DNA from 3 places in the Paenibacillus sp. NMA1017 genome. Region 2 is predicted to be linked to each of the others. Evidence: a T-box and tRNA genes for the amino acid it is inferred to sense, from the RefSeq annotation. Region 2 holds a T-box; the other regions hold tRNA genes.
What was found. The T-box of region 2 lies ahead of leuS (leucine--tRNA ligase). A T-box ahead of a tRNA ligase gene usually reads a tRNA of that ligase, here a tRNA-Leu.
Positions count from the first base shown of each region.

Region 1: it encodes a tRNA-Leu, which carries the amino acid that the T-box ahead of leuS (leucine--tRNA ligase) is inferred to sense. The anticodon was not compared.
Region 3: it encodes a tRNA-Leu, which carries the amino acid that the T-box ahead of leuS (leucine--tRNA ligase) is inferred to sense. The anticodon was not compared.

Region 1 covers NZ_JBZXYR010000001.1:1,016,087-1,026,952, forward strand. Annotated here, with positions in the region: gene AC5ELV_RS04670 (alpha-L-rhamnosidase-related protein) at 1-639, opposite strand, end outside; gene AC5ELV_RS04675 (carbohydrate ABC transporter permease) at 682-1,563, opposite strand; gene AC5ELV_RS04680 (ABC transporter permease) at 1,576-2,445, opposite strand; gene AC5ELV_RS04685 (ABC transporter substrate-binding protein) at 2,546-4,060, opposite strand; gene AC5ELV_RS04690 (response regulator transcription factor) at 4,254-5,861, opposite strand; gene AC5ELV_RS04695 (sensor histidine kinase) at 5,858-7,642, opposite strand; tRNA gene AC5ELV_RS04700 (tRNA-Leu) at 7,982-8,064, opposite strand; gene AC5ELV_RS04705 (urease accessory protein UreF) at 8,328-9,065, shown strand; gene AC5ELV_RS04710 (Rha family transcriptional regulator) at 9,388-9,609, shown strand; gene AC5ELV_RS04715 (helix-turn-helix domain-containing protein) at 9,734-10,117, opposite strand; gene AC5ELV_RS04720 (helix-turn-helix domain-containing protein) at 10,211-10,585, opposite strand; gene AC5ELV_RS04725 (MarR family winged helix-turn-helix transcriptional regulator) at 10,771-10,866, opposite strand, start outside.
Region 2 covers NZ_JBZXYR010000002.1:724,246-735,111, reverse strand. Annotated here, with positions in the region: gene AC5ELV_RS08540 (transglutaminase TgpA family protein) at 1-2,065, shown strand, start outside; gene AC5ELV_RS08535 (YqeG family HAD IIIA-type phosphatase) at 2,210-2,740, shown strand; gene yqeH (ribosome biogenesis GTPase YqeH) at 2,733-3,860, shown strand; gene aroE (shikimate dehydrogenase) at 3,966-4,835, shown strand; gene yhbY (ribosome assembly RNA-binding protein YhbY) at 4,904-5,200, shown strand; gene nadD (nicotinate-nucleotide adenylyltransferase) at 5,218-5,808, shown strand; gene yqeK (bis(5'-nucleosyl)-tetraphosphatase (symmetrical) YqeK) at 5,792-6,388, shown strand; gene rsfS (ribosome silencing factor) at 6,385-6,732, shown strand; gene AC5ELV_RS08500 (CvfB family protein) at 6,729-7,637, shown strand; gene AC5ELV_RS08495 (class I SAM-dependent DNA methyltransferase) at 7,641-8,414, shown strand; gene AC5ELV_RS08490 (tautomerase family protein) at 8,486-8,875, opposite strand; T-box leader at 9,060-9,317, shown strand; gene leuS (leucine--tRNA ligase) at 9,379-10,866, shown strand, end outside.
Region 3 covers NZ_JBZXYR010000001.1:566,246-577,111, forward strand. Annotated here, with positions in the region: gene AC5ELV_RS02680 (3'-5' exonuclease) at 1-343, opposite strand, end outside; gene AC5ELV_RS02685 (helix-turn-helix domain-containing protein) at 890-1,474, shown strand; partial or broken gene AC5ELV_RS02690 (FGGY-family carbohydrate kinase) at 1,680-2,265, opposite strand; gene AC5ELV_RS02695 (GntR family transcriptional regulator) at 2,581-3,687, opposite strand; gene AC5ELV_RS02700 (sn-glycerol-1-phosphate dehydrogenase) at 3,885-5,036, opposite strand; gene AC5ELV_RS02705 (hypothetical protein) at 5,205-5,408, shown strand; gene fabV (enoyl-ACP reductase FabV) at 5,523-6,704, opposite strand; gene AC5ELV_RS02715 (winged helix-turn-helix transcriptional regulator) at 6,845-7,201, opposite strand; gene AC5ELV_RS02720 (NAD(P)H-dependent oxidoreductase) at 7,399-7,929, shown strand; tRNA gene AC5ELV_RS02725 (tRNA-Leu) at 8,023-8,107, opposite strand; gene AC5ELV_RS02730 (GNAT family N-acetyltransferase) at 8,484-8,924, shown strand; gene AC5ELV_RS02735 (GNAT family N-acetyltransferase) at 8,938-9,456, opposite strand; gene AC5ELV_RS02740 (hypothetical protein) at 9,527-10,042, opposite strand; gene AC5ELV_RS02745 (hypothetical protein) at 10,344-10,856, shown strand.

The sequences.
Region 1 (10,866 bases), on a different contig from region 2:
TAACCCGCCGGGACTGACCGCCTTTTTGACGCCGGATTGCGGATAAGCAAACACATGACCCCATTCCAGGTCGGAATAACCCTCTTGCTTCCAGCCAAAAGACCGGGCATCCCCTTTCGCCTGTTCCGTAATTTGCAGCGGTTCGAAATAGGGATTGCCTTTGCCTACACGGATGTGATCCGCATAGAAGCATTTCCAGGTATCATCCGTGCCGAACGTGAGACGCTCTTCATTTTGCAGCATAATTGTCCCGTCCGCATAAAACCCCGGCATTTCCGTTCTCCACACCGAATGATTGCCCTTATCATGCTCTTGGGGATAGCGCAGCACAATAGCTGCGAAGACGTTGACACCCTGGCGCAGTTCCTTGGACACATCGATCTCGTCATAATACCAGACGTGACAGTCGCCCTTACAAGGTCCTTGCGCCACGGAAACCCCATTAACATAAAGCCTGTACCGTGAATCGGCACTGATCTTAAACACCGCAGATTTCACGCCCTGCTCCAGCACAAGCTCCTTGCGAAAAAAAATAATTGCAGCCCGATTCCGATCATAAGCGTCCCGGGTCCAAATCCAATGGCTGTGACTTCCAGTTGATCGTAAACTCATCTGAATTGGCGAGCCCCGTCCGGCCATGTATGCCAAACGGGGCTCTTCCTCCCTTCCTGCTGTGCAGTTTTATCCTTTTACGGCTCCAATGGTGATGCCTTTGACAAAGTATTTCTGGAAGAACGGATACAATGCCAGAATCGGCACCATTCCCACGACGGCAATGGCCATGCGGATGCCAGAGCTTGGCAATTCCGTGTTCACCTTCTGACTAACCGTGCTGCTGCTCAAAAATTGAATATCCGTTAAAATCCGGTTCAGCACATTTTGCAGGCTGAATAATTTGGGATCTGTTAAAAAATACAAGCCATTGGTCCAGTCATTCCAATAACCGATCCCGAGCATCAGACCCACCGTAGCCAGAATCGGCAGCGACAAAGGCATAATGATGTGAAAAAATGTCTTGTATTCTCCAGCCCCGTCAATCTCCGCCGCTTCGATCAGTTCGGGAGGAATGTTATTGGAATAATAGTTTTTCATCAAAATGACATAAAACGCACTGACAAGCAAATTCGGAAAAATAAGCGCATAGATCGTATTTTTAATATGGAAAAATTGCGTCCACATCAGATAGGAAGGAACCAGTCCTCCATTGAATAGCATCGTGAAGAATACGATAAACGAGAATACATTCCGTTTCGAAAAATCCCTTCTCGACAGCGGATAAGCCAGCATGGCCGTAATTATGAGTCCCAATGCGGTTCCGACAACGGTCACCAGTAGCGTAATTCCGTAAGCCCGCAACAGCATAGGGGCCTGCTCAAACAGATATTCATAGGATTTCAAGCTGAACTTCTCTGGAAAAAAAGAGTAGCCGTTTAAAGTCAAGGTCGTCTCGTCGGTAAACGAGGAGATCACAAGCAGCAAAAACGGCAAAATGCTCGCGAGCGCCAGGATCATCAATACGAGATGAATCCCGGCCTGAAACCAGAAATTTCGCTGTTGGGTCATTTCATTCACCTCCTAGAACAGGGCATTGTCCTTATCCACTCTTCGGACGATATAATTGGCCAGCAAGACAAGGAAGAAACCAACAATGGATTGGTAAGCGCCCGCTGCTGAAGACATGCCGATATCATTCATTTGCAATAAGCCGCGGTATACATAGGTGTCGATCACATTGGTTGTGCTGTATAGCGCCCCTGAATTCAGCGGAACTTGATAGAAGAGGCCGAAGTCAGCGTAGAAAATTTTTCCGATCGATATCAGCACCAGCACAATAACGGTGGGTTTGAGCAACGGCAGCGTAATCGAGGTGATCTGCTTCCATTTGCCGGCCCCGTCGATTTCCGCCGATTCATACAAGGAGCGGTCGATCCCGATGATTGCGGCGAGATAGATAATACAGGAATAGCCAAGGCCCTTCCACAAATGAGTAAAGGTCAATATGAAGGGCCAATAAACAGGTTCCGCATACCAGGAAACCGGGTCTATACCCAACATTGGCAGAAGACTATTGTTCAACAGGCCGGTATCCACGCTCAAAAAGGCATAACCGATATAAGCCACGATAATGATAGAAATCAATTGAGGCAACAGCAGAACCGTCTGATAAAACCGGGAAAAAAACTTTCTAGTCACTTCGCTGAGCAAGATACCTACAGCAACACCCAGAACGGTTCCTAGTATAATAAAAGCCACATTGTACAGCAACGTATTGCGAGTAATGATCCAGGCGTCCGAAGTGCTAAAAAGATATTTAAAGTTGTTGAAGCCCGCCCAATCACTATTAAAAATCCCTTTGGAATAATCGACATCCTTGAAGGCAATGAACAAACCGGCCATCGGCACATAATTGTTAATGAACAGATACAACAAACCGGGCATCATCATCAAATACATGGGAATACTTGTTTTTCTCTTACTGCGGGTTCCGGACAAATATGCTCCTCCTTACTTTACTTGCTTCAATTAACGCAAGGAACTTTTGGCTTCACTTTTTACCGTTGGCTTCGACCCATGCATCCAGTTGCTTTTGTTTCTCGGCGATGATCTTGTCGATACCTGCAGCCTTCAGCTTGGAAAGAAACTCCGGCAAAACCTGATCCGGATCAACGCTTCCCGATTCAAGCGCCGGGCGGTATTGATTGCTCGCATTGGTCACGTTGGCAATTTCGGTCTTGACCTTGGAACTGTCGTAAGAAAAACCGAGCGCGATTGAAATTGGAGCGTTCTTATTGTTTTTCTCCAATATTTTATAGTTGTTTGGATCGTTTCCTTCCCACACATGAGCGATCAATTGATTGCCCATGAGCCAGTCCTGACCCAAGCCGTACCCGGTATTACTGGAATTCACTCCATCAGGGTAGCCGATCGTTCCGTCCTTCTTCTTCACATAGTGCTTTCCCTCAACTCCCCAGTCGATCAGGTTGATAACATCGGGGTTGGTGTAGGTCAGGTTCAAGAATTTCATCGCCGCTTCAGGATTTTGTGAAGTAATCGGTACCACCCAGGTCAATCCCTGAATAACCGAGGAGGTAATCAAAGGCTCCTGTAATTTCTTGGTGACGAATGAAAATCCGGTGTTCCGGGTCAACTGGGTGTCTTGACCGACTTCCCCGTTCACAAATTGGGAGAAGCCTTTCCCTGCTTTGAACAAATTGACGGCCGTTTCGTTCGTTGTCGCTGCATCCTTTAGCACGTAGCCTTTTTGATACCAATCCCGCATTGTCTTGAGCAGCGATTTATACTCTTCGGTCTCATAGAGGTTAACCACCTTGTAGTTGTCGTTCCCCATGATCACCCCAAAACCGTCGCCAAGACCATCATACTGGGAATGCATTAACAGACTGGAAGGAGTTAAAATGATATTGCCTGTACTGGCCGGAACGAGCATGGACATTTGCGGTTCGTTGTTAGCTACCGTTTCGTAAATCTTCGCAATATCCTCCAAGGTGTTCACATTGTCGATACTCAGCCCATATTTATCCAAAATATCCTTTCTCATCGCGATGTTCGGAACAGAGGCTTTTCCGTTGCCTACCGTTACCCCGTAAATTTTCCCGTCCACCGTTGTTCCTTTAAGAAATTTCTCGCCAACCGCGGACTTGATTCCCTGACCATGCTGCTCCAGCAAGTCGGTAATATCCCTCAGTTGTCTTTGGGCGACCATCGGGCTGAAATAGGTATCGAGGGTCGGCATCAGATCCAGCTTCTCCCCGCCTGAAATCATCAAATTAACCTGTTGCCTCCAACTGCCAGCATTGATCGGCAGAAGCTTCACCTTCACATTAATTTCCGGGATTGATATTTTGTTGACCTCATCCTCGATAAGCTGCATATCACTGGGGATGTTGCCGAATACGGGAAATCCATAAACAATTTCATCCGGCTGACTTGCCGCGGAATTGCCCGGCGTTCCCGCACTGTCGCTGTTCCCTCCGCCGCAAGCGGATAACAGCATGGCCATCAATGTGAATACGGCCAGAATTATACGCGTTCTTTTCATCTTGCTCTCCCCTTTACCTTCGTTTTGTTGTTAAAGCCTTGCTATTTATTTATTGTAAACGCTAACATAATGGAGACGCATTCACCCTGGCGACTTAAACTAATACATTTCCGACCATCCGCTAACCATTCATTTGCATTCCGTAATGAAAACAATCCCATATATTGATGGGATTGTTCTTATACGACTTCTTTTATTCCATTTCCGACTTCTGATGCTGTCTTCGATATTCCGACGGAGCATATCCTGTCGTTTTTTTGAACAGCTTGGAGAAATAAGCCAGGTTATCGTAACCGACTTGGCTGGCTACCGTACGGACCGGCAAATCCGACCGTTTCAGCAGTATCATCGACTTTTTGATCCTAGTGTCCGTGATATATTCCATAATGGACCTTCCGGTGGACTTCCTGAAAAGGCGGGTCAAGTAATCGGAATTGAGAAAAACAAGGCCGGCGAGCTCATCCCGCGTGATTTCGTTATGCAAATTGGCATCAATATACTTCTTCACTTTATCGATGACCGTTTGCGACTTGGCAACTTCCTGCGAATAATCAGCTGCCTTTCCGATGAAATAATGAACCCAGCGGATCATCTGTTCCATGGCTGTCGTAGCCTTGCGATACAACTCCTGCGACTCAGGGTCCAGGAACAGCCGATGCGCTTGAACCCCTTGCTGCTCCAAAAAAGCATAAACGAATTGCAAAACATCTTGTTGCAGCAGACTCAGCGTTTCAAAAGTAAGCTGCCCTTTAGCCGCCAAATTGCGAATGTAATGATCCATTTCATGCTGCAATTTTTCCTTGTCGCCGTTTTCAAGCAGCTCCGTCCATTGCGGATGGGGTGCCGATAAGGCTGCGTAAGCGAAGCTGCCCACGCTTTGCCACTCATTCAGGCCAATGATTTTACCGGTCATCGTCACATTGTTTTTATCAATCTCCAGCAGCCGGTTCACCATATCGCTCAACTGTTCTCCAAAGATAAAGTCACCGACGTAGCAGTTCACCGTACATCCCAAATATTGTTGACAAGCGTCTATCACTTTCCGGCATGTTTCTCTTATTTGATGTTCATCCTGCGAGTCAGGGGCTTCCGGCAAAATCGCCAGCAACTGGCCGTTTAAGATCAGAACAGCATTCGGATTCACGGCTTCGAGGAGGATTTCGCTCGCGATATTTTTTAAAGCGTAATCAAGCAGATGAGGATTCCAGCTCTTCAGCTTGGTCACCAGTCTTTTCGGAATAATCAATACAGGCAAATATCGCTCGTCCAGCTGGTAATCTACGTTTCTTTTCTGGGCTTCCCGGGCAATTTCTTCAGGCTTGCCGGACAAACGCCCCCTGATCAGATCGGACCAGAAGCTTTCGGCCAACGCCGGCTGGTTTTTGATCCAATACTCTCCGTATTCGCTATAAGTTTTCAAGCGCCTTGCCGATACGATTTGGGAAGCGGCTTTGAACACCGCCTGCTCCAGTTCCTCAAACGGAATCGGCTTGATCAGATAATCAAAACTGCCCAGTTGAATCGCTTTTTTGGCAAATTCGAATTCCGCATGACAGGTCAGCAAAATGCTCTCCATATCCGGAAAGTTTAGTTTTATCCATTGAAGCAGTTCCAGCCCGCTGCCCTGAGGCATCTCGATATCGCAAACGGCAATGTCGGGCTTGCTCTGGGATATGATATCCTTGGCATGCGCGATATTATACGCCATAAACACCTCTTCAATCCCAATCTTCTCCCAATTAATGGTATACTTGATCGCTCGGACAGTCTGGATTTCATCATCTATAATAATCACTTTCATAATCCATTCGGCTCCATTTCTGCGGGGATTACAATTTCGATGCGGGCCCCGCCGTTTTCGCGGTTGCTGGCAGTTACGCTGGCTTTGTCGCCGTACATTAACTTCAGTCTTTGCTTGATATTCCAAATCCCGATGCGCTCTCCGTCCTCTTTGTGGCCGCTATAGGAACGAATTTGCTCTAACGCCTCGGGAGAAAAGCCTTCCCCGCTATCCTCGATGACGATGCAGGCAAGCTTGTCCTGATTATTCTCAAGCAGGAATCCCTTAATATGCACCTCGATCGATTCGTATATATCGAAAGCATGCTTCACTATATTTTCGATAAACGTATGCAGAATCAACGGCGGGAGACGCAAATTCATAAGCGACGGATCGGTGTCGATGTAGCATACCAGATTATCTCCGGATCGAATTTGCTGGATCTGCAAGTAGTTCTGAACATGCTTTAATTCATCTTCAAACCGGACGAGGGAGAAGTTCCCTCTGACCATATATCGCAAATAGTTCGACAAGCATCTCGCCATGTCCTGAATCATCCGGTAATCCTTCATCTGAGCCATGCTGTAGATCGTATTGAAAGCGTTTAAGTAAAAATGCGGCTTGATCTGCGACTGAAGATACTGAAGCTCGGCCTTTTGTTTCTGCAGTTGTTCTTCGTAAACGTCGATCTTAAGCTGGCTGATTTGGGAAGTAAAGCGGTTGAACGTGTCGATCAACAGCATAAACTCGTACGGATGCTCTTCTCCCTTAATGTTATGGCTCATGTCTCCGCCTTCCATCTTTTTGATGGCATGCTTCAATTTTGTAATCGGCCTGAAGATCCATTTCTGCAACAGGATATAGGTTAACGGAATACAAAGAATGGATAACAAAGCGATGATAAAAATGATGATCTGGATACGGTCAAGCCCCTCCAGTATGCTCTTTTCATTACCAACAGCCGTTAAACGAAAGCCTCCCTGCCTTGATTCCTGGCCCACTACCATAAATTTGTTGTCGGCTCCGGTGAAATAGTATTTTTCCAAATCGCCAGACAAGTCGATCTTGTGGTTTTCGATAAATTCAGCGTTGTTCAGGGGAACTCCCTGCTCGCTGGCCAGAATGAACGAGTCGGTTCGCTCTAGGTTTATGCCATTCAGATAATGGACGAAAGTATCCGTGTTTACCCACGCGCCTATATAGGTGCTCCCCGTATTGAATATCCTGATGAGATAGTGCGAGGAGTTGATGGAAGCCGGAAACCAGCGCTCACCCGCAAAACTGTCGCCCTCGTTGATGATCCCCATCGTATATTTGGATACGGCGATTCTTTCGGGATAGTTTGTCCGGGAACTAAAAGAATATAAATAATCATCAGTTAGCTTTGAATAAATAAACAGTCCGTCGATCATCTTGTAGAAGGAGTTCGCTTGCACCAGATCATCCCTTAATCCGCTCTTGGCAACCTCTCTCACCCCGATATCCTCATTTTCAAAATTCGAAATACTTAAATCATAAGTCAGCATCCTCAGCATATAATCATCGACATTTCTCAATTCGGCGTCAATTTCATTCATATAAAGAGCGACGGTTTCTTTTTTGGACTCCGATATTTTATTATGCAATACATTAATTGAATATAAATTATCGAATACCAGGAAAAACACCAGCGGGATGATCAGCAACTGTGACCCCAGCGTAAGCTTGAAAGTTAATGTTTTGGTCATATTCGTCCAGTCGATCTTGCGCATCCGCTTCACCCGTCTTCCGTAAATTTGCCGCCTGGAACAAAGGCCGCCCATATCAAGTTCTCCTTGAATATAGCGCAAAGTTCTCCGCGCCTCAAGCGTTGAGAATAAGGGCGAACCCTGAACACCCCCTTGCTGGCGGTCGAGACGGCTATTGGCGGCGAAAAAACTCCCCGAAGCATTAAATGGAATTTTACGAAATTCTTAATCATACGAGAAGGTAACGTATTTAAGCGCTATGTACCGCAAACAACTCCGGATAAGCTGGCAGGAGTATTGAAAAGCTCTTGCAGCAAAAATGAGCTCTTAAACCAAAAAAAGCATCCCTTCACACAAAACGTGTCAGGATGCTTTTTTGATTATTGTTTTATGGTAATCGTGTCTTACATATAATGCGGTCGAGAGGACTCGAACCTCCACGGGCGTACGCCCACTACCCCCTCAAGATAGCGTGTCTGCCATTCCACCACGACCGCAAATCATAATGTTTTGAGGCAACAGATTTATTATACTCTCTCATCAACTATTTGTAAACAAAAAATATAATAATCATTTTATATGTTATTTTAACTAACATATATGAGCGATAAGAATATTTAATTTGACACAAAAGTGATTTAAATGTAAATATAAATTACATATAATTCGAATATATCCGTTACCCCTAAGTACAAAGTAAAATAATATAACATTAGTATTCACTTCGAGGAGGCGAACCGCTCTGCATAAAGGCAACCGCTTGCTGAACTATGCATTAATGTTGGACCCTTCCCTACCTGTTGGTGGCTTCACCCGTTTTAACGGACTGGAGAAACTATTCCGTAACGGACGTTTGAGCAGTCTACAAGACCTGGAACATTACATGCTGGATGATCTGTATCCTCAATTTACAACCGTTGACGGCATGGCTATCAAAAGTCTGTATGTCGCCATTCAGCAGAATGACGGTTGGCGGATCGCCCTCATTGATAAGATGCTGCATACCCAACGTCCCTCCTTGCAGCATGTGAAGGAGTCGCGTCTATCCGGTCAGCGTCTACTCAAGCTCGCTAAGGCTCTTTATCCTTGGCTTGAATTTGACCAGTTGGAATCCATACTCATTCAATACAATACGATTGGCACACTCGCTACCGTTCACACCTGGATTAACTTCCTCCTCGGAAACGATGTAGAACAGACCGTTCACGGCTATCTTAGCGCAGCGGTGTCCTTCTGTGTGGAAGACGCCTTCAAACTACTCAATCCTCCTTACGAGGAAAAGAACCCTCTTATGGAGCGTATGACTAGCGAGCTGCTCTCCGCATGGAAGAAGCTTAACGAACCTGAGCCAACCGCATTTCAGCGTCGCCTTCTTCACAGACATTGGTCCAGCTCCTACATCACTCTACCACTTTATATGAGTCATAATAGCCAATGGGATGAACCTAGACTGTTTCTCTCTCCCGGCCTCCCCAAACGCCTTCCAGCATCCCCCTGATGCCTCATTTCACCAATCAGTCTGCAGCACCAAAAGCACTCTACCGCTTTCCTCAAGTGGCAGAGTGCTTTTTTTATCCAGGCATAACCGGCAATTCCACATCGTTAACGGGCTTGATGGATGATTCAGGTCACCTGGCACTTCACGATTTCGTAAAATTCCCACTTATTTAAGTAATTAATTGAATGAAATAACGTATTTCCGATTGTAAAAACACGTATAAAAGTGTATCATGGTTTCAGATGGTTAATTCTAACATGTTTACTGATGATTATTATAACACACCAATTATTCCGCAAGAATCCGTAAGGGGCGATTTCTCTTGAACAACAAAATGCCTGTCACCTCCTTCGGGTGGGCCATCAAACAACGGCTTGTCGAACTTCGACTGGATCAGAAAACATTTTGTGAGACACACAATATTCCGCCTTCACGCTTGTCCAATCTGATTCACGGCACCCGCAAAGCACAAAGGTACAGAAAACAAGTTGCTGCAATTCTGAACATCGACGATAACGATTATAAGGAGGCACCGCCACTCTAAACCCAACAAGCATTCCAGTTACATATAGGTCATTCCATATCACCAAGAAACCAAATAAACCCGTAAAGCGAACCCCTCCAGTTCGTTTACGGGTTTTCAACCCAGACGATCTTTAGCCAAAAAATTATTCCGGCTTTGTTTTATCCTTCTCACTTTTTCGCTTACGGTATTTCGCAAATTCAACATATTCTAAAATAAAATTCTGTTCTTCCGTCTCAAGATCTTCTGCCTGGCAATTCAGTGGCCCCATCACTCCAAAAAAATAAGCAGCCTTCTGCTCCTGAAGTACGCCTTCTCCTGGCTTAATCCCTTTCATTAACCAATCGAGCGATACATTAAAAAAGTCCGAAATCTGAATCAAATGGGTGGTACCCGGCGTTGTTTTACCTCTTCTCCAATCACCGAGATTCCCTGAACTGATTTTAAGTTTTTCGCAAAATGCCTTCTTGGTCATTCCCCGATCCTTAATCAAAGCTTCAATCCGCTGATAAATAGTTTGATCTCCCAAAATATTTCCCCTCCGACACAGTAACTTTTTCTGAAATAATTTTCATTTTTCAGCCTTACCCATTAGTAATCCTCATCAAATCCTAAGCAACCATTACCCCATAGTAGAATTGCGCTGGTTTTTCTCTTTACGAAAGCGGGTAAATTCAATATACTCAAGTATAAAATTTCTTTCCGCCTCACTAAACGTTTCCCCCTGGCAATTCAGTTGCCCTGAAGCGTCAAAAAAATAAGGGTCTTGCGACTCCTTTAGCACCTCACCCTGTACATCTCGACCCAGCATAATCCAATCCAGACTGGCATCAAAAAAAGAAGCAATTTCAATGAGTTTATTCGTGCCCGGCGTCGTTTTTCCTCTTTTCCAATCTCCGAAGTTCCCTGTACTAATGCCTAACTGCTGGCAGAACGCCTTTTTCGTCATTCCCCGTTCCTTGATGAGTTCCTCAATGCGATGATAAATAGATTGCATAGAAGTTCCTTCCTCCCTAGCAGGCTCTCAAATAACGATATCATGTTCTCTGTTTCCATTTCAAAGATCACGTATGCTAAAATTACCGAATTATGTATGTTGGTTTCCATTATACCACAACACGCAACAAAAACCGCCTGTTTTCCGAAGAAAGGGCGGTCTTTAAGCCAGTTCACTTACGCCAATCACGTAGCAGAGTTGTCGATTTTAAGTAAGATATGCTTCAACTCATTCAAAGTTTCACTCAGATGTAATAAATCTTCTTCTGGCAGATACACCAG
Region 2 (10,866 bases):
TCCTTGGATTGAATTTATTGTTAAGGCGGCGGCACTGTTTTTTATTTTGTATCGGACATTGGTGTCTTACTCCATTATTTTTCCCTTCGGAGGGGTAGCCAATCGCCTGGACCAATTTATTTCCAATATGTCTCCTTATATTTGGTTTTCCCTCATCGCTTGGCTAGTTATTGAAATGGTGCCGCTCATCGTTACAACGAAGCAGCGGATTCTTGTTTTTGTGGGTATTAATATTGCCGCGCTGGCAGTGCTTGATTCCTTCACGCCAACTGTACTGTGGGAGGAGGTTGCTTGGATCGTCTTTGCTGGTATGGGTTGGCTGGTGACACAACATCTGCAGTATTTTCGGCAGCATTATCCTCAAGGATGGAAGCATATTCGACGCTATCCATATAAAATAGCAGCCAATATTGCGGTCATTTTTGCGCTCATTATTATGGCTGGTGTCAATATGCCCGAGGTACAGCCAGCTTTGACGGATCCCTATACAGCGTGGACCCATAGAAATAGCCCAACCACCACCGGGATCAGCAATGGGTCTGGGGCACTGAATCAGCGGATGAACACCGCATCGGGTTATAGTCGCCAGGATAATCGGTTGGGTGGAGGTTTTAATTTCGATTATTCTCCTGTCATGACCATCACGACCACTCAGCGAAGCTATTGGCGGGGGGAAACAAAACGAACGTATTCCGGTACAGGCTGGAGTGACGGGGGCAACGATGATCAAACGCTAAATGATGTGTCAATGACCGCAGAGCTTGAAAACACACAAGAAACACGGCATTCGACTGAGCAGGTCGTTCAGACCATTACGATGCAAAACGACCAGAGCTATCCTGTTCTGTTTGGCGCTTATTCGGTGCAGCGTGTTCAATCGGTGGACAGAGATTCACGGGCAGACGGGTTACGTTGGAACCCGGAACAGGCGGAACTGCTTTGGAATCCATCCTCCCGAAGAACTGCTTATCCTAAAACGTATACTCTGGTATCGCATGTCCCTGTGATCCCTGAGAAAGAGCTACGCACAAAAACTTTTAATGAGTTGTACGGAAAAAACAAACAGGAAGCCTATCTACAAATTCCAGATGAGTTGCCACAGCGGGTTCGTGATTTGGCTCAGAACGTAACGTCAACGGCGAAAACGCCATATGAAAAAGTCGGATTACTACAGCAGTATTTGCAGCAAAATTATGCATATACGAACAATCCGGACCTCTCACGGAAAAGAAGCAGAGATTTTGTGGATGCCTTTCTGTTTGAGATTCGGGAGGGCTATTGCGATTATTATTCCACCTCATTAGTTATGATGGCTCGCTCCGTTGGGGTTCCAGCCCGTTGGGTCAAAGGGTATGCACCTGGTCAGCAGACGTTTTCAGATGATGCAACAACGCGTGAAGGTGACGAAAATATGTCCTCTTACTCCGTGACAAATGCGGATGCTCATTCCTGGGCGGAAGTATATTTAGGTGAATATGGTTGGGTTCCTGTAGAAGCTACGCCTGGCTTTGATATGCCGCTGCTTACGGAACAGGAGGATTCAAAGACTCCAGAAGCCCCAGAGGTTAAAGATCCGTCTGAACCGGAACAGCCTGAGCAGACCCCACAGATTAATCCGGAGGAAGGTTCAAAGATTCATCCTGTAATTATAGTTTCTGCTGCTGTAATTCTGCTGCTGTGGGCTGCTTATATCGTCTGGCGTAATCGGGCAGACATTCACTTTTTGCTGCTGCGTTTACGCAGAGGGAAGCCGCTGACCCCGGATGAAAAGGTGGTCGTCGAAACTGAACACTGGTTAAGGTACATGCGAAGAAAGGGATTTGTCCGCGCCAGTCACGAGACGCTGAGGGAATCAGTTGATAGATGGTCGCTAGAAGTACCGGAACACGCTTCAATTTTACATCAGCTGCTTGGACGATTTGAACAAGCGCGTTATAGTCCCTCCTCCGTAACCGCAGAAGATTGGCATATGGTTCGCCAGCAAGCCTCTCTGTTACACAAAGAAGGATGGATAAAACGATGGGCGGGACGAAAAGCTGCGTTGGATCAGAAGGATCAAGACTAGTCTAATTTTGATTAGGTTCAAATGCCGTCTATTTTAATCTTTAGCTATATATTAGTGAAAAAGCTGTCCGTTTGTTGCGGATAGCTTTTTACTAAGCCATAGTAATATGGTATAGTTTGTCGTATGAAACTGAGGTGACCGACGTTGTTTGAAATGCTGATGCCCAAATTACGGGTGAATACCGTCTTTGATATTGATCTTGAAGGTTTGTATGCTCAAGGATATCGCGGCATTATTACGGATCTGGATAACACGCTGGTCGGCGCAAAAGCGCCGAATGCAACTCCCGAGCTGGTGGCCTGGTTTGAGAAGGTCAAACAGGCGGGTTTTAAGCTTGTCATCGTGTCTAACAACAATATGGACCGTGTATCCGTGTTTGCTACGCCTTTGGACATTGAATTTATACATGCCGCACGGAAGCCCTCCAACTCGTCTTTTCGTAGAGCCATCCGTATGATGGGGCTGACTCCGGAAGAGACTATTATGGTCGGAGACCAAATGTTGACGGACGTATTGGGAGGTAACCGACTGGGATTGCATACGGTGTTGGTGCTACCGATATCCATTCATGATGAAGGAGTCATGACCCGCTTTAATCGGCGGCTGGAGCGAATCGCGCTCACAAGGTTACGTAAGAAAGGCTTATGGCTTGAGGAGGAAAAGAAGAATGACTGAAAGACCTGACGGCGGCACTGCCGTCAAATGTAGTGGTTGCGGTATCACCGTGCAGACCACTAGCCCGGAGCTTCCGGGATATATTCCTGAAAAATTGCTTACTCGCGAACCTGTCATCTGTCAGCGTTGCTTCCGGATCAAAAACTATAATGAGACGTCTTCAGTGACAGTGGATCAAGATGAGTTCTTGAAGCTGCTCAGCCAGATTGGCGACAAGGATGCACTCGTTATCCACATTGTAGATATTTTTGATTTTGAAGGTAGCTTGATTTCCGGTCTGCAACGCTTTGTAGGCTCTAATCCGGTTATACTGGCTGTAAACAAGACCGATTTGCTGCCTAAGGTAACGAATTGGAACAAGGTACGTAACTGGGTACAAAAGCAAGCGAAGGAGCAAGGACTACGCACGGAAGAAATCGTACTGTGCTCAGCTAAAAAAAATCAGGGCTTTGACCGTCTTTTGGATGTGGTATCTGAGCTCCGTGGTAACCGCGATGTATATGTGGTTGGAGCGACAAATGTGGGTAAATCCACGCTCATTAACCGTTTGATTCGTGATTATAGCGATATGGAGCAGGAACTCACAACGTCCCGTTACCCGGGAACTACACTCGATATGGTGAATATTCCGCTCGACGACGGCAAGCATATTATTGATACTCCGGGGATTGTATACCCTTGGCGATTCAGTGAAATCGTCTCCCGTCAGGACTTGAGCGCTATTATGCCGGACAAGCCGCTGAAGCCTGCTGCATATCAGCTTGATGCTGGACAAACATTGTTTTTCGGCGGTATGGCCCGATTTGATTTTGTGGAGGGTCAGCATCAATCATTTACCTGCTACATTAACGGTGGTCTTAAGATACATCGCACGAAGCTGGAGCGGGCTGATCAGTTGTTCGCTGATCATGCCGGGGAATTGTTATCTCCGCCAACACGCGATCAATTGGCAGAGATGCCGGAATGGACAAGACATGAGTTCCGCGTTCCACGCAAATCTCCATCGGACATCTACATTTCCGGTTTGGGATGGATTAGGGTAAATAGCGAGAACGGAGCTCTGGTTGCGGTTCATGCTCCTCGGGGAGTCCGTGTGCTTTTGCGGCCTGCGTTAATATAACGTTGCTGTAACCATGTTATAGGGCGGCAAGGAACAGGTACTGGTTCCTGCCGCCATTCATGTATTTGTGCGGCCTAATATTTTGCAATATGGGGGAGAGCAACGATGAACAGCGGGGAGTCTGAAGCGACCGAACAAGGTCCTGTACTATTGGGTGTATTGGGTGATCCGATCAAGCACTCCAAATCGCCTCTTATGCATAAAATAGCTTTACAGGCAGCGGGGATTGAAGGAGATTTTGTACCTCTTCATGTCAAACCGGATCAATTGGAAGATGCCATGAAGGGGATTCGCGCTTTGCATTTCCGCGGAGTCAATGTGACGATTCCCCATAAAGTCAAGGTTATGAAATATCTGGATGAGATTGATGAAGGGGCCAGACTCATTGGCGCTGTCAATACGATAGTGAATGACAATGGACGGCTTAAGGGCTATAACACGGACGGAATTGGCTACGTTCGTTCCCTCAAAGAAGAGACTTCTGTCGATTTGAAGGGCGCAAGAATTGCTGTTCTTGGAGCCGGTGGGGCTGCTCGTGGTGTGATTCATGCTTTATTGGAAGAGCAACCCGATTCGGTCATTATTTTGAACCGAACACGTGGCAAAGCTGAGCAACTGGCATTAGAGTGGACGACGGAAGCGATCCCAGTGAGGGGTTATTCCAACGAGGATGCCAAGAGCGTGCTCGCCACAGTGAATGTGTTGATTAACACAACCTCAGTGGGAATGTCTCCTTTATCGGATGAACTTCCACTGGAAACGAGCTTGATTCCAGAGGGAATCATAGTGAGTGATTTGATCTACAACCCGCTGGAAACGAGACTTTTACAGGAAAGCCGTGAACAGCGCGGCTGCACTGTACATGGGGGCTTGGGCATGTTCGTGTACCAAGGGGCTGTGGCTTTTGAGTATTTTACAGGGGTTGTCCCTGCTGTAGAGCAAATGAGAGCGGCTGTGCTGAGTAGCCTGTCGTGAATAAGATTGAACATTAAAATTATGGAAATGCTGCATTGCATATGTAGCGACGAAGGGGTTAAATATACATGCTAACAGGTAAACAAAAAAGATATTTGCGTTCAATGGCGCATCATTTGGACCCGGTTTTTCAAGTAGGTAAAAACGGTACGAATGAGCATCTTATGCGTCACATCAACGATGCGATTGAAAAGCGTGAGCTGATGAAAGTGCAAATTTTGAACAACTGTTTGGACGACAAGCATGAAATTGCGGAAGAACTGGCCGCGGAGACAGGTTCTGAGCTTGTTCAGATCATTGGGAGCACTATTATTTTGTACAAAGAATCCCGTGATCATAAGGAAATCGAGTTGCCTAGAGGATAACACGCGGGGAGAAAATTATGAAAATCGGTATTATGGGTGGTACATTTGACCCGATTCATATTGGACATCTGCTGGCTGGAGAAGCGGCAAGAGATGCCTATGGGCTGGATCAAGTATGGTTTATGCCTTCTCATATTCCTCCGCACAAGCATCAGGCGGGGGCGAGCGGTAAAGAACGTCTGGAGATGACGAGTGAAGCGGTGGCGGGTCATCCTGCTTTTGAAGTGCTGGATATTGAAGTGCTTCGCGGGGGAGTATCCTATACCATTGACACGATCAAGGAGCTTCAGGAGTTGCATTCTGCTGTGGATTTTTATTTTATTATTGGTGCGGATATGGTGAACTACTTGCCTCATTGGCAGGGAATTGAGGAACTGGCGCAGCGAATTTGTTTTATTGGTGTTCGGCGTCCAGGGTTCCAGCTTGCGTTGGATGAGTTGCCGCATTATTTGCAGGACAAGGTACTGCTGGCGGATATGCCAGTGGTGGACATTTCGTCGACGGATATTCGAGAGCGTGCAGCGGAAGGGCGCACTATCCGCTATCTTGTGCCTGATCGTGTGCATGACTATATTACAAGGGGCGGTTTGTATGAAGTACAGCCGTGAGCAATTAATGGAAGCCGTATCTGTTCAAATGCCTGAAAAGCGCTGGAAGCACACACTAGGTGTTATGCATACCTCAGTCGAGCTTGCGAAGCGCTATGGAGCAGATTCGGATAAGGCAGAACTGGCGGCTATTTTGCATGATGTAGCGAAATATTGGCCTGTCCAGCAGATGGAAGAGGTGATTCGCAGTCATCCCGAATGTGATCAGGAGCTTTTGGAACATGACAAGCAGCTCTGGCATTCAGAGGTAGGATACTGCGTTGCAGCAAGAGATTACGGAGTGGATGATCCGGAAATAAGGAATGCGATCCGCTGGCATACGTCAGGGCGCGTAGGTATGAGCTTGCTGGACAAAGTCGTGTGTCTCGCTGATTACATCGAACCGGGACGGGATTTTCCGGGGGTTGAGCATATCCGTAAACAGGCAAAGAAAAGCTTGGAGCAGGGCCTTATTGCTGGATTTGACTCCACGATTTCATTGTTGCTGGAGAAGAAAAAGGTTATTTTTCCACTGACGGTCTTGTCGCGCAATGACTTGATTCAACAACTAAAACAGAGAAAAACGGAGGTTTATGAATGACCCTAACTAATGAGCAATTAATGCAAACAGCGGTTGATGCTGCAAATGATAAAAAGGCAATGAATATTGTCGCACTGGATTTGCGGGGAATATCACTAGTAGCGGATTATTTTGTAATCTGCCACGGTAATTCGGATACACAGGTACAGGCGATTGCAACAGAAATTCGCAAACGCGCTCATGATGAAGGTGTAACCATCAAAGGAATCGAAGGAATGGATTCTGCCCGTTGGGTTCTAATGGATTTGGGGGATGTCGTAGTGCATGTCTTCCATCGCGACGAGCGCGAATATTATAACATTGAACGACTCTGGTCGGATGCTAAGGTTGTGGAAAAGGTATGAGTTTGATCGCCGGTACTTATGTCACCATTATGGTGGATCGTGAGGTATCTCCTTTCGGCTATTTTCTCACTGTTGGGGAGCAGGATGTGCTGCTGCATTATACGGAGCTGACACGTGAAATTGAAGTTGGTGAACGGTTGGAGGTATTTATTTTTCACGATACAGAGGACCGCTTGGCCGCAACCATGAAAAAGCCGTTCTTGTCGTTGGGCGAAATGGCAAAGCTTGAGGTGGCCGATGTGCATCCGCGTTTGGGTTGTTTCCTGGAGATGGGATTGGGTCGTCAGCTTTTGCTGCCGATTCGTGAGTTGCCAGAAAATCGGGATTTGCATCCTCGGGTGGGCGACTACGTGTATGCCATTATGGAGCATGACAAGCAAGGCAGACTGCGGGCTAAGCTGGCAGGAGAACAGGAGCTGGCTCCGTTGTGCTTCCACGCCCCTGATTCATGGCTGAATACGTGGGTGCAGGCGACTGTGTACAAGCCGCTTCAAATGGGCACATTCGTTCTGGTGGACGGAGGTGTGCTTGGTTTTGGCGCGATTGGGATGATTCACTCCTCGGAACGCAACCGGATGCTTCGCTTGGGCGAAGAGGTTAAGGTACGGGTCACACTTGTTCGCGAAGACGGTCGGGTCAATCTGGCAATGTCGCCACGCAAGGAAGTAGGCCGTGATGAGGATGCGGATCGGTTGATTGCTTTTCTGAAGGAGCGTCCGGGTGGCGGAATGCCATACTCCGACGCAACGCCGCCGGATATTATCAAGCAACGGTTTGGTATTAGTAAATCCGCCTTCAAGCGTGCGATGGGCAAGCTGATGAAGGAAGGAATGGTTACACAAAAGGAAAACTGGACCTACCTGGTGGAGAAAATGCCGAAACCGAAGGACGGGAATGGGGAATAAAAAATGGCTTCTTACCGGAAGTTTGCCTATGTGTATGATGAGCTGATGCAGGACATGCCGTACCCGGACTGGTTGCGCTTTGCACGGCAGGCTTGGGATCAGTACGGTATGCCGCATACGGTGGCCGAGCTGGGCTGCGGAACGGGTTCGATTACGATTCCCCTAGTTAACTCGGGCTTTGAGGTGGCTGGAATCGACTTATCCTCTGACATGCTGGCAGTAGCCCGTCGCAAAATGGAGACCACTCCACAGGGACAGCGATTGTTTCGTGAGGGAAGCGTTCGCTGGATACAGCAGGATATGAGAGAATGGATTTTACCTGAACCTGTAGATTCTGTGATTTCTTTTTGCGATTGTCTGAATTACTTGTTGGAGGAAGAAGATATCATTTCTACTTTTCGTAGAACGCATGCTGGTCTGAAGCCTGGTGGAACCTTCTTGTTCGATGTACATCATCCGCAGACGTTTTTACGTTATGATGAAGAGCAGCCTTTCGTACTGGACGAACGCTCTATCTCGTATATCTGGACATGTGCGTTAGACACTCCCCGTTGTGAAATTGAGCATCATCTTAGTATCTTTGCGAAAGCAGAACATGAAGGACGCGATCTATACCAGCGTTTCGAGGAAATACATGTACAACGTGCCTATGACCCAGACTGGATGAAGGCAGAATTGTCCAAAGCGGGTTTTCGCGATGTGAAGGTATATGCGGATTTTGAATGGGTAGAAGCAGAAGATGACGCGGCGAGACTGTTTTATGTTGCTGTAAAATAGCAAAGATTCATTGAACGAATATGGGAAAAAAAGACGCTTTTCATGATGACATGAAGGGCGTCTTTTTGCACTTATATATTCACTTTATAGTTCAACTGAAGCTCATCACCCGGTACACCCCGAATGCCCCAGTTCTGTTTGGGTGTTTCAAATATAGTAATCTCAAGATCCTGTGGAGAAATACCCAAAAGATCGTTAATTCTTTGGAATAACAGGCTAATGAGTTGCTTCTTAGCTTCTGTCGTTCTGCCTTCAAAGATACTGATTTCAATAATGGTGTACGCCTCAGAGCGACCATCGGCATATATAAAATCTTCCTGATCCATAGGAAAAAAACGATGAAACCTCTTGTCAGGAGGATATTTGAACGCATCCACCACAGCAGAATGAATCACCTCTGAAAGTTGCTTTTTGATTGGATTTAGAGTCTCTTTTATTCCGTAAATTTTAATCTGTGCCATTTCTCAGCTCACCTTTCTTATCTCAACTCATCTCAACTTGAAGCGATTTAACTCGGAATTATTATAAAACATTCGTATGCATGTGTCATGAACAATTAGTATGGAGAGGGTTCTTAACACCAAAGGTAGTCCTTATTTGACTTTTTTCGCGGTTTTCAATATAATAGTGCCATTATTAACGGTTAAACAATCGCTGATGAGGAATAGTAGCTTTGTCTGGACATGTAGAGAGCCGGCGGGTGGTGCAAGCCGGTTGACAGCGCAAAGCGAACTCGCCTCGGAGATATGCGTCCAACGCAGGAACGCCCTATACTGGTGCTTGTATCCTGTTATTAACCCGCATCGGATCACCTCCGTTATCAGGTGCAAAGGGAGTAGAACGCGAAGAACGCTTTCTGCTAACTAGGGTGGTACCACGGGAATATAACCTCTCGTCCCTAGCGCTGACACGCTACGGGATGCAGAGGTTTTTTTGTTGCATACCGTTTGAGGAGGAAAAGACAATGACAGACACACAGCCGAAGCACGGCTATCAACCGCAAAGTATTGAACCAAAATGGCAGAAATATTGGGATGAGAACAAGACGTTCCGCACCGGGGAAGAGCCGGACAAACCGAAGTTTTATGCTTTGGATATGTTTCCGTACCCATCTGGAGCCGGCCTGCATGTAGGCCACCCGGAGGGCTACACAGCTACGGATATTGTTTCACGTTATAAAAGAATGCGCGGCTACAACGTACTGCATCCGATGGGTTGGGACGCCTTCGGTCTGCCTGCGGAGCAGCATGCGCTGGATACAGGGGAGCACCCACGCGAAATTACGGTGAAAAACGTAAATAACTTCCGCCGTCAAATCAAATCGCTCGGCTTCTCCTACGACTGGGATCGTGAAATCAGCACGACGGATCCTGATTATTACAAATGGACACAGTGGATCTTCATCCAGCTGTACAAGCGCGGCCTTGCATATGTAGCTGAAGTACCTGTGAACTGGTGCCCAGCGCTGGGAACGGTGCTGGCGAATGAAGAAGTTATTGACGGTAAGAGTGAGCGTGGCGGTCATCCGGTCGTCCGTAAACCAATGCGTCAATGGATGCTGAAAATTACGGAATACGCGGATCGTCTGCTGGATGATCTGGAGGAACTGGATTGGTCTGAGAGTATTAAGGATATGCAGCGGAACTGGATCGGTAAGTCTACCGGGGCAGAGGTTCGTTTTCCAATTGAAGGCTATGACGAGCAACTCACAGTATTTACAACTCGCCCAGATACACTGTTCGGCGCAAGCTACTGTGTGCTGGCACCAGAGCAGGAATTGGTGGATATTATCACTACGCCTGAGCAAAAGGATGCTGTACAACAGTACCGTGAACAAGCTGCTCGTAAAAGCGATCTGGAGCGTACGGATCTAGCCAAGGATAAAACAGGCGTATTCACAGGAGCTTATGCAGTGAACCCGGTGAACGGCGAAAAGCTGCCGATCTGGATTGCTGACTATGTACTGGCAGGCTACGGAACTGGAGCAATTATGGCTGTACCTGCTCACGATACGCGTGACTGGGAATTTGCCAAGCAATTCGGATTGAATATCATTGAGGTTGTCCAAGGTGGAGATGTGGCTAACGAGCCATATACTGAGGATGGACCGCACGTCAATTCAGGCCCACTGAATGGACTTACCAACGAGGAAGCGATTCCGAAGATGATTGAATGGCTGGAAGCCGAGGGCAAAGGACACGGCAAAGTCACCTATCGTCTGCGTGACTGGCTGTTCAGCCGTCAACGCTATTGGGGCGAGCCAATTCCGGTAATTCATCTGGAGGATGGAACAATCAAAACGGTTCCTGAGGACCAACTGCCGCTCGTGCTGCCGGAGATGGACAATATCAAGCCTTCAGGTACAGGTGAATCCCCGCTGGCGAACGCAACAGATTGGGTGGAAACCATTGATCCTGAGACAGGTATGAAAGCACGCCGCGAGACGAATACA
Region 3 (10,866 bases), on a different contig from region 2:
GAAGTAAGTCTTTATCTTTTTTCAATTGGTCCGAAATAAGTCGGGCATTGTCCCGTGCCTGTTTGAGAGGACTTTTCACCGTTCGTGTCTCACCGGCTGAGGTATGCAGCATCCATTCGTCCTGATTAATTTGATGCAACGTGCTTTTTGTATAATCTTTTACTTCAAGAACAATGAGTCCAATATCCGGACCGATAATAACAAAATCAGGTCGTCTTCCCCGAATTTCCGGTTCATAATAAATAATGTAATCACTAGGTAAATACCTCTTTAAGGTTTCAAACAGAAGTCGTTCTCCTGCTGTCGCCTTCTTCGGTATATACTCCGGTACCATATAGGCCATGTGTCCTGTCTCTCCATTTCGTGGTTCTTCCACAGTAATGTATAGATTTCAACATCATTTTACATATATAGTATATCAAATATCTCCCAAAGAGCGAATTAAGGCTCTTCGCTATACTTGGTGGTTAATGACACGTTTGATAGGTTGGTAGAGCGATTTGACATGAAGCCTCTGCGGACATGACTACTCGCAGAAGCCGCGAAGCATAGGGACTTCGCGATGCTAACCAGCTTATTATATCCGCCCCTCCATATAAAATTGCAGTCTATTTTACCCATGCGGAATAGCGAGGAGGGCCGAATTAAAACTATATATTTCTCTCTGTAATCCTTAGAATCGTAAGAGAAGAACATATTACCTCCATTTCCATTAATAATGTCACATTTTAATATATCGACACCTTAAACTTCCATTTTTATAGGCCAAATGGACCTTATTTTCCATAAACCGGTTAAGCCCATGGGATTAAAAGAAAATCAGGAGAGGAGTCACTTGCAAACCCCCCTTCGGGTATAGTAGTATGTGTTTAAAAAAATCGGAGGGTATATGCCTAAACAACAAGATAAACATTCCATTCAGGCGTGGTCTCTGATCAATCGCAAATATTTGGGAAAAGGCGTGCGTGTCAAACGTTTTCGTAAACCAACACGCTGTCAAGTGCGCAATCGCGTTTTGCTTGCCGTTTTGATGGCTAATGACATTAAACTGTCCCAACTTGCCGAGGAGCTTTCCATTTCCTCCCGTAGTGTCAGTGCGTGGGTATATGAAGGTCGTATTCCCGGCAACACTAATCTGGAAAAGACGTGTAATACACTTGGTTATCCGCACCATATTCTATTTAATGAAGAGGTTGTCCGGCGTTCACCACTCATCTGTCAACCAGCGCCGTCCCGTTTTATGAAACGGACTGTGACTCGTTCTCCGGTTAAAAATCGGATTTTGGCGGGTCTATGCATGGTACATGATATTTCGGTGACCGATGTGAGTCATTGGATTGGCGTTCACCCCGGTACATTTCGGAAATGGTTGCATCAGGGTACCGTTCCTTCGCAAACCTTCCAGGATCAGGCGGAACAGTTTTTCCGTATTCCAAAATCCATTTTGTTTGCTGATGCCATGCTGAAAAAGTAAAAATGTCCGTAAAAGAGAAATGATTGTAATTTTCATGAAAGTCTTTGAAAGGAACGCATTACCATCTTTCATTCGCTGAGACTTTCACATCATGTAATTTCACAGAATATAAAATGCAAAAAGCACAGTCTGCCGATTCCTCGGCGTACTGTGCTTTTTAGATAACAGAGCTTTAAATACTTCTTGCTTATATTTTGTCAGCTTCTTAAGAATGGATGCTTGCCGTTTCAGTTGAACGTCCGGCTTCTTCCTTGATGGACTTCAGCTTTTTCATCACCGGGTTGCCTCCACGTCCCAAGTAGTCGTGAAGACGGCTGTATTCCTCGTACAGCTTATCATACACGGCCGCGTTCTCAGGGATCGGCTTGAAGCTCCCGTCCCGTACACGTGCCATATGACGCGCTGCTTTGACGATATCGTCGTACCCTCTATCTTCAGCTCCCGTAGCCACTGCTGCAAACATGGCCGCACCCAGCGCAGGAGTTTGGGTGGAGCTGCAACCTTAATTTCCCGTCCGGTTACGTCGGCATAAATTTGCAGCAGCAGTTGATTTTTCTGCGGCAATCAACTTCACGATACAATACGCCTACTGGCACGCCGTTATGATGGAATGCATCGATAATTTTACGTGTTCCGAACGCAGTTGCTTCCAGCAATGTACAGTACACTTCCTCTGGCTTTGTCAGCAACGTATATCCGACAATCAGTCCCGTCAAGTTGGTGTCAACCAATAGAGAACGGTTACCGTTCCACCAATCCAGCGCCAGCAACCCGGTTTCCCCCGGCTTATATCTGCAATGGAGGAGGTGACTGAAACCAGCCTCAAATGAAAAATTACAGGCGGGTCGTAACGACCCTTTATCCTTGGTTCCGCTTTTATTATAAGATTGTACGTACAACTTAGCCAGTCCTTTTTTATGTATTTTTCGATAGATTTATGTACTCATTCTCAGAAAAAACGTAGTAAAAACAGCCTATTTCTGCAATCCAGAAAACAGACTGTTCGGTATGGCGAGAGATATGCCCATCAAATATGAAGCGTTAAAGCTGTATACTTACTAACTTGTCCCTACATGTTAAGTAATAAAAACGACTGATCTCCCAGCCTAGTGTTCTCCAGGCATTGCCTGGACAGGCCCCGTAGATTCACGAACGATGAGCTCAGGCGATAGAATTAACTGACGATCTTCTTCATGGTACCCCTTCTCTTCAATCATCGACAGCATGGTATCGGCAGCACGTAACCCCAATTCTTCCTTTGGATGCCGAATTGTCGTTAGCTTGATTTCTGTTGCTGTCGCCAAAAATGAATCATCAAACCCAACCAGCGATAGATCATGGGGAATATTCAGACCCGCCGAACGTACTATATCCAGAAGTCGAACAGCCAACTCATCATTGTAGGTCACCCATCCAGTAGGACGCTCTCCCGTCTCTATCGCCAATAGCTCCGACGCACGTTGTAGCGGAATCTCATTTTTTTCTTCAGTCCGGTAAGTCGTTACTGCATTCGGATGTAATGTCACTCCATATTTACGGTGAGCGGCTACAAATCCCTTCATACGAAGAATCCCCTGCATATCATCGGTTTTGAAAAATCCGGCCAAGCGTCGGTGCCCCAGCTTAATCAGATGCTCTGCCGCCAAAAAACCACCCTTCTCATCATCTACTCGCAGACAGGGCGCATCCATTTCCTCATAACGCGCATTGATCATCAAATAAGGGATTAGGCGATTTTCCACGGTTAAATAATAGCTCAGATTGGGGTTACGCTCTCCACTTTTCGTCGGTTCAATAATAATTCCGCTCAGCGGTTGACTCAACAGCATTTCCAAGCACTGACTTTCTTGCTCAGGGTCATTACCTGTGCTTGACAGCAGCATCTTGTATCCCTGGCGACTCAATTTGGATTCAATTCCCTGTACAATGGATGGGAAAATATAATCCGAAATATAGGTTGTAATGACTCCAATAATCTTTGGATCTTCGGGCTGTTTACTGTCACGTGTCGCGACAAAGGTTCCCTTGCCCTGCATTCGAAATAGCCATCCTTCCTGCACCAGCTCACCCAGCGCCTGACGCACCGTTTGCCGACTAACGGCAAATTGTTCAGACATTTCATGCTCAGATGGAAGCTGGCTTTGTGGTTCCAGTTTGGACGAATGAATCCAGGACAAAATTTCCTGTTTAACTTGTATATATTTGGGCGCCATAATTTCCTCCGTACTCGAAATATCGTGTACCTGTTCATATTCCACGATTATAGCATACCGTTCATTTGTACATACAAATGTTGCAGGAGCAGGATATCCTCGTATTGCTGCCGGAGGTGTAAACCCATTCGCTTATCCCTTCCTTGCCACACAAGATTGGCTGAATATCTAAGGACAATTTGCGTAGATGTTGCACATTACGAACGAAGTAATTGATGTTCATTCATATACTTAAGTCCTGTATAGCGATCACGCAAGGTATGAGCGGTGCGCAATGCACGAGCGAGCTGTTCCTCCGTAACTCCCAGCTCGGCAATGGTAGATGGGCCTCCGACCTGAGCCAGCCATGCACGCATCTGCTCCGACGTAGGCAAAGCCCGATACACCTTAAAAGCCTCTACATCCTGGCTGGCTGCTAAATCCCTGTACAGGTCAGACAGCAATGCGGATGCTACGCCTACTTTGGCACCATGCAAAACTTGCTTGCGTCCCTCTGCAATAAAATCCATTTCAATTCGGTGGGAAATATGGTGCTCTCCCCCTGACGCTGGACGAGAGTGATCTATCATCAGCATCGAAATACCGGATGCAATCAGCGCATTCATCAATACCTCCACACCAGCCTTGCTGCCTGCCGCAATCTCATCGACATGCTCTACACAGGCACGCAGAGCCTCCTCAGTAATGCGATTAGCCACAGGTGAATATGGCTCGTTTCCCAAATCTCTGGATACATGCCAGTCCGCTAGTGAGGTGAACTTACCGAGCATATCGCCAAAACCTGCGGCAGTCATCGTCTGTGGCGCATTTTCCAGCACGGACAAATCAGCAAAGATCGCCTCTGGCGGAACTGCTTGGAACGTCTGCTTGCTGCCGTCCACAATCAGTGGTGCGCCTGCGGAGGTAAAACCATCCACCGAAGCAGCCGTCGGTACTGACAAGAACGGACGATTCATTTTATAACATACGAAGCGAACCAGATCATGAATCGTGCCGGAGCCTACAGCAAGTACAGCCTGACTCTTATCCGCCACACCCAGCAGCACCTTCATAATGTAGGTTTCATCAGCAATCACATCCCCTACAGCATTCGGAGGTAAGCGGACTACATCAACTGTCAAACCTGCTTCACGGATCAGCTCAGCCACTTTTGTTCCTGCCGCCACCGAAGTATGCTCATCTTCTACCAGGGTTACATGACGATAATCCTTTTGATTCAGATAAGGAGCAACAGAGTCTAGTGCTCCATCCCGTACCTCAATAAACAATTCAACCTTTCGGTGAGGATGATCAGCGTTACTAGCCTGCGCCTCTTCGTTCCACAGCTTGATCTGTTCATTCATATTCATTTCATCAGCCTCCTGAAAAAGGAATAATTTGCACAAGAATGCTCCATAATAATTAATAGATTTCGTTTGAAAACGATTACTATTTAATTGTACGCACAAGTGTGTGTCCAAGTCCAGAGAAAAAGTACAAGTTGCTTTTTAATTTATACATTCGAAAGGAACATGTTTATGAAATTTGGAACAGATATTGCCTGTGCACTTGGGTTACTGGCAGGTACAACATTTGGCAGTGGTATTGCTTTTTTGTTCGGCTGGCAAGCTTATCGGGCCCTGACTTCTGTTGCAGTCTTTGGCATTGCGGGGATTATCATTACCATTGCCGTTTTTCGCTTGCTGCATCGTAAGTCGCTTTCCACGTCTAATTCTCGATAAATGCTGTTAGTGAAACGAGTGCAACTTGTATTTTGCTAGAATACATAAAAAAACGGGTCTCTTAAGCCAATTGCATCGCTTGAGAGTACCCGTTTCTATTTTACACATATTTACTTATGAAGTCGTGTCTACCTCTGGATTAACGTCTAATTCATAATCAATTTCATCAAACCCGAATCCAAATAATTGGAGGAAATCCAGACGGTATTGTTCGAGATCGCCCAATTCAGATACATTTTCTGTAGTGATTTCGGACCAAGCTGCTTTGACAGCCTGCTGTACATCGTCTCTCATTTCCCAGTTATCCAGACGAATGCGTCCTTCTTCATCCGTTTCCACAGTGGACCCACTGTATAGCGTCTCAAACAGACGTTGTGCCTGCTCAATACAACCCTCGTGCAGTCCCTTTTCTTTCATGACCTTAAACAGCAAAGAAATATACAATGGTACGACTGGAATAGCCGAACTGGATTGTGTAACCAAAGCTTTATTCACAGAAACGTAGGCTTTCCCATGATAACGTTCCAGTTGCTTTGTTAGAGTATGTGCTGTAGCTTCCAAATCATTTTTAGCTTGGCCAATGGTTCCTTTACGATAGATAGCCTCCGTAATTTCGGGACCAATATACGAGTAAGCCAGTGTGGTTACCCCTTCAGCCAGCAGATCGGCTTCTTCCAACGCTTTTAACCACAAGGACCAATCTTCGCCACCCATTACCGTGATGGTGTTCTCAATTTCCTCCTGCGTAGCCGGTTCCAGCGTAATTTCTGATACGACACCTGTATTCGTATTCACTGTTTTATTAGAAAAAGACTGTCCGATAGGCTTGAGAACGGAATTAAAGGTTTCACCCGTATCGGGATGTGTCCGTCGCGGTGAAGCGACACTATACACAATCAGGTCTACCTTGCCCAGCTTTTCCTTTACCAGCTTCAATGTCTCCTGCTTAATTTCATGAGAAAAAGCATCTCCATTAATGCTTTCTGCTATGTAGCCAGCTGCTCTGGCCGCTCTTTCAAAGGCTACTGTATTATACCAGCCTGCTGAAGCCGTGCGCCCCTCTGATGCGGGACGTTCATAGGATACCCCTATGGTATCAGCTCCTAGACCGAAACTCGCAGCAATACGAGAAGCCAGTCCATATCCAGTAGATGCTCCGATCACAAGTACCTTTTTAGCTCCTTGTATTGATGTGCTGTCTTTAATGTAGTTGATCTGACGGTTAACATGAGCTGCGCATCCTGCAGGATGTGCAGTCGTACATATGAAACCACGAATTTTCGGTTTAATAATCATTGCAAGGGTCCCCCTACTTTGGCATTCATTTAATATGGATGGAATGGTTGTCCAGTCATAACTATATAGCAAATCAGCTTGCGGCTCAACACATAACATAGCACTTGAAGGCGGTCAAAGGAAACCGCCGTAAACACTATTCATTTTGAATCATTTTCTAACAACATCACATCTTCTCCTTGCTGTTGTCTTATTTTGATATTAACTCTTCCCCAAGAACACATTAAGTCAATAATTTCATTTGCTGTAATTCCATATTCCGTTATATAATACTCCACTTTTGGAGGCATTTGATTATACACATGTCTACCTATGATACCATCCTTTTCAAGTTCGCGAAGTTGCTGTATAAGAACCTTTTGAGAAATGCCCGGAATACTACGCTGTAATTCACTTGTCCTTTTTCTACCAGACATTAATAAACATATGATTAATGATTTCCATTTACCTCCGATGATCTCAAGTGTTGCTTCTATGCCTAAATTATATTGTTTCATAGTGTCACCTCTTCAACGCTAAAAATAACAAAGGTTATCTAATTAAATCTATAATTGCATATCTTCACTCTAAGTCCAATGCACACTTTCAAGTAACTATCTTACTTTATTGTGTGTATTTACTTTTTTTGAAGCATACAGAATAATAATAGAGCATCTACAAAGGCAAATATGTTACGTAAGAAAGGTGATTTATGATGAAAACTCTTGTGATTTTAGCTCATCCCAATATTGAAGATTCTAGAGTAAATAACAGATGGAAACGAGAATTACTTCAATATACCAATGAAATTACAATTCATGAGATCTATAAAGAGTATCCAAACTGGAGCATTGATGTTTTGAAAGAACAAAAGTTACTTGAAACACATAGTAATATCATATTCCAATTCCCTTTATATTGGTATAGTTACCCACCTTTATTAAAAAAGTGGTTTGATGATGTTTTTACTCACGGATGGGCTTATGGTTCACAAGGTTATAAGTTAAAAGGAAAGAAGCTAGGGATAGCCATGTCTATTGGCGATAAAAAAGAAAATTACTTACCTACTGGTTCCGTTTCTTTTACTGCAGATGAAGTTATAGCACCTTTTAAAGCAAGCGCAGTCCATGTTGGCGCCATAACATTACCCTTTTTCGCTGTCTTTGGAGCCTCGTTTCAAGCAAGCGACGAAGACATTAATCAGAGTGCAAAGGACTATATTAAATATATATTTCAGTATAAATAAAATAGTTATAATAGTACACGCATCTTTACCATATAAAAACAGGCTCTTGGTGGCATCCAGCCAATCCAAGAACCTGTAAATGTTAGGCAATGATGCGGTCGAGAGGACTCGAACCTCCACGGGGGGTTAGCCCACACGGACCTGAACCGTGCGCGTCTGCCAATTCCGCCACGACCGCATATTATGTACTCACACCGATATTTTCAATCACGGTAATTTAGATTATATCTTCCATAGAACATAAAATCAAGCTATTTTTATATTATATTTTCTATGAATCATTCCCGTAAATATAAGAAAATCACTGGATATCACAAACCAGATATGGTAAAATGGGTTCATCAGGAAAGGAGGTGCGTCAACATCAATAATCACATGTTGAGCGTATCCCTTACCCGGTCCGTTATTCTCTAATTTACAGAGTTGACGGAGGCGCGGGATACGGATCAAAGCTTTAATTAAGCGCCACGGGTAAAAAGACCGTCCTCGGACGGTCTTTTTTATTTCAACATCATTTATAAGATTACATACTGCACTGTGAAAGAGGAGACACGATGTCGATTAGACCCGCAAATGTGGAAGAGCTCAACGAGTTGGCAGCCATCTGGCTAGATGCTTCCATGGAAGCCCATCATTCTATTGCTCCGCAGTATTGGGCATCACAAGTTACCGAGATGGAAAACAGGTACCTTCCTCTCGCTCAAAACTACGTTATCATACAAGATGATCATAGCATTGGCGGCTTCGTTTCCATGTTGGATGGATACCTGGCGGCTCTGTTTATACGTGTTGATTCTCAAAGGAAAGGCTATGGCAAGTTGCTACTAGATTGGATCAAGAAGCAACATAATGAAATTCAATTAAAGGTATACCGGTCGAACACGAAAGCATTTAACTTTTATACTAAAAATGGTTTTACCATTCAGGCAGAATCAGTGGATGCTGAAACTGACGAGAAGGAATTTGTGATGATATGGACAAAACATGAACGATAATGAAGACCTTTAGCTATACAGTCTTCTTATTTAACCCATAGACCTCGGTATATAAAATCTCTTTAAACGGAGCAAAATCCTGTTCAGCCAGCGTACTTGGATAGCTCATAATTTGAAGCCGCAGATCAGCCTGTCCTTCTCTTAAAGGGGGCTGTACATAGTCAAAATGGTTCAGATGAAATCCCAAACGTTCGTAAAAACCAATCCTTCTCCGTGTCCATTCGTCCCCTGGTGGCTCAACCTCCAGTACTACCGGTTTACCGGACTGTGAAATAAACTTGCTCATAAGCTCTTTACCTAACCCGCCACCCCGTATAGCCGAATCTACGGCAATATGCTCTACAAACCGAAAATCTGTAAACTCCCAGCCCGCCAAAAAAACAATTGTTTGCCCTTGTTCGTCTTTTTTGGTAAGTAAACGATAACACGGATGATGAAGAAGAGCCCTCTGGGACTCGAATGTCCTGCATTCCGTTTCAGGAAAAGAAGCCTCCATAATCGCATATACTTGAGAGAATTCAAGTTCATTCATTTATACTTTCAACTCCTCTAACGTTAACTTGATGGTCTACTAATGTCATTTACATTAGGGTCCTAACCCTTTAGACCTTGTTTAATTCCATAAGCGTCAGCAATATGTGTTCCAACAGCTCTGGAATGTCTTCCATCTGATCTTCGTTAATTTGTCTGGAAAATCGGAGTTCAATCCTGTTTTGATATGTAGATGTCTTCTCTCCGTAAATCTGACTAAGCGTTTGTAAAGGCCGAAGATCGGGCTTCCAAATTTCGGTCAGTATATTTTCAATCCGGCTGCATTGTGACTCAATATCACGAATTTCCATGTAAAAACTCAGCAACAAGACACATCCCGGAATTTGATCTTTGATTTCCAAAATTTCCGCAGCCAAGTTGTTTAAATCTGCCTTTAGTTGAATCTCTGCTGTCACACTCGGGTGTTCTCTCAGTCTGAATTGGACAGCAAATTCACGTGACATCACAGACATTTCCAATCTGTCGATCCGCTGTGTAATGTCAATACGTGAATCCAAATTATCCAGATCGTAAACTGTATTTTCCATAGCCACTTTTAAATTATCAAAAACGGTCGGGTCGAACATGTATTTTTCACCTCCAATTATGGAGTATAACATAACACCTGTTACTTCCAAAATAAGATACCCCTTTTCACTAAAGCATATTAAGATGGGATTTTATAGTATACAGTAAGTTGGTCGATTCCTATGTCGAAGTTTAGTGAATATATTTGTAAAAACACATAATTGTAACAAAAAAATATATTTTTTTGATTATTATCCTTTTTATATTCCAATATATTGGAATATACTATATAATACTGGATGGGATTGGTTATACATATTCATATAAATCCCAAAATAAAAGAAGGGAAGAGATTATTAAATGAAAAAGGCAGTCTTTTCTACACTAGGTCTTGCACTTCTATTAAGCACATCCACCGCCGTTGCATCTGCTCAAGAAGCAACACCCACACTACAAAAGGAACCTATCCAGATTTCTTCATCTTCATGGTACCCCGACGTAGAGCCTAATAACTGGTTTGATGAAGTTACCAGCGAAATAACAGTAGGGGATGGAATCGATATCTATGGGAGCTTAGGAAGAAAAATTCCTGGAGGATATGCAGGCTATTATGACTTTGGCGATTATTATAAGTTTACAGCTCCTCGGTCTGGATTTTATGAATTTAACATTCAAGGAGAAATATATCCCAAAGCATGGATGATGCTTAGTGTGGCTGATAACAAAGGAAGCATCAAAAGAAGTGCAGAAGATCGTCAATACAGTTTAGGTTTAAATCTTAAAGCTGGAGAAACTTACTACTTGTTAGTAGAAGCAACCAATGCTGAGATTGGTCAATTGTTCGACTACAGAGTTACTTCCACGATCAAATAGATCAAACAGC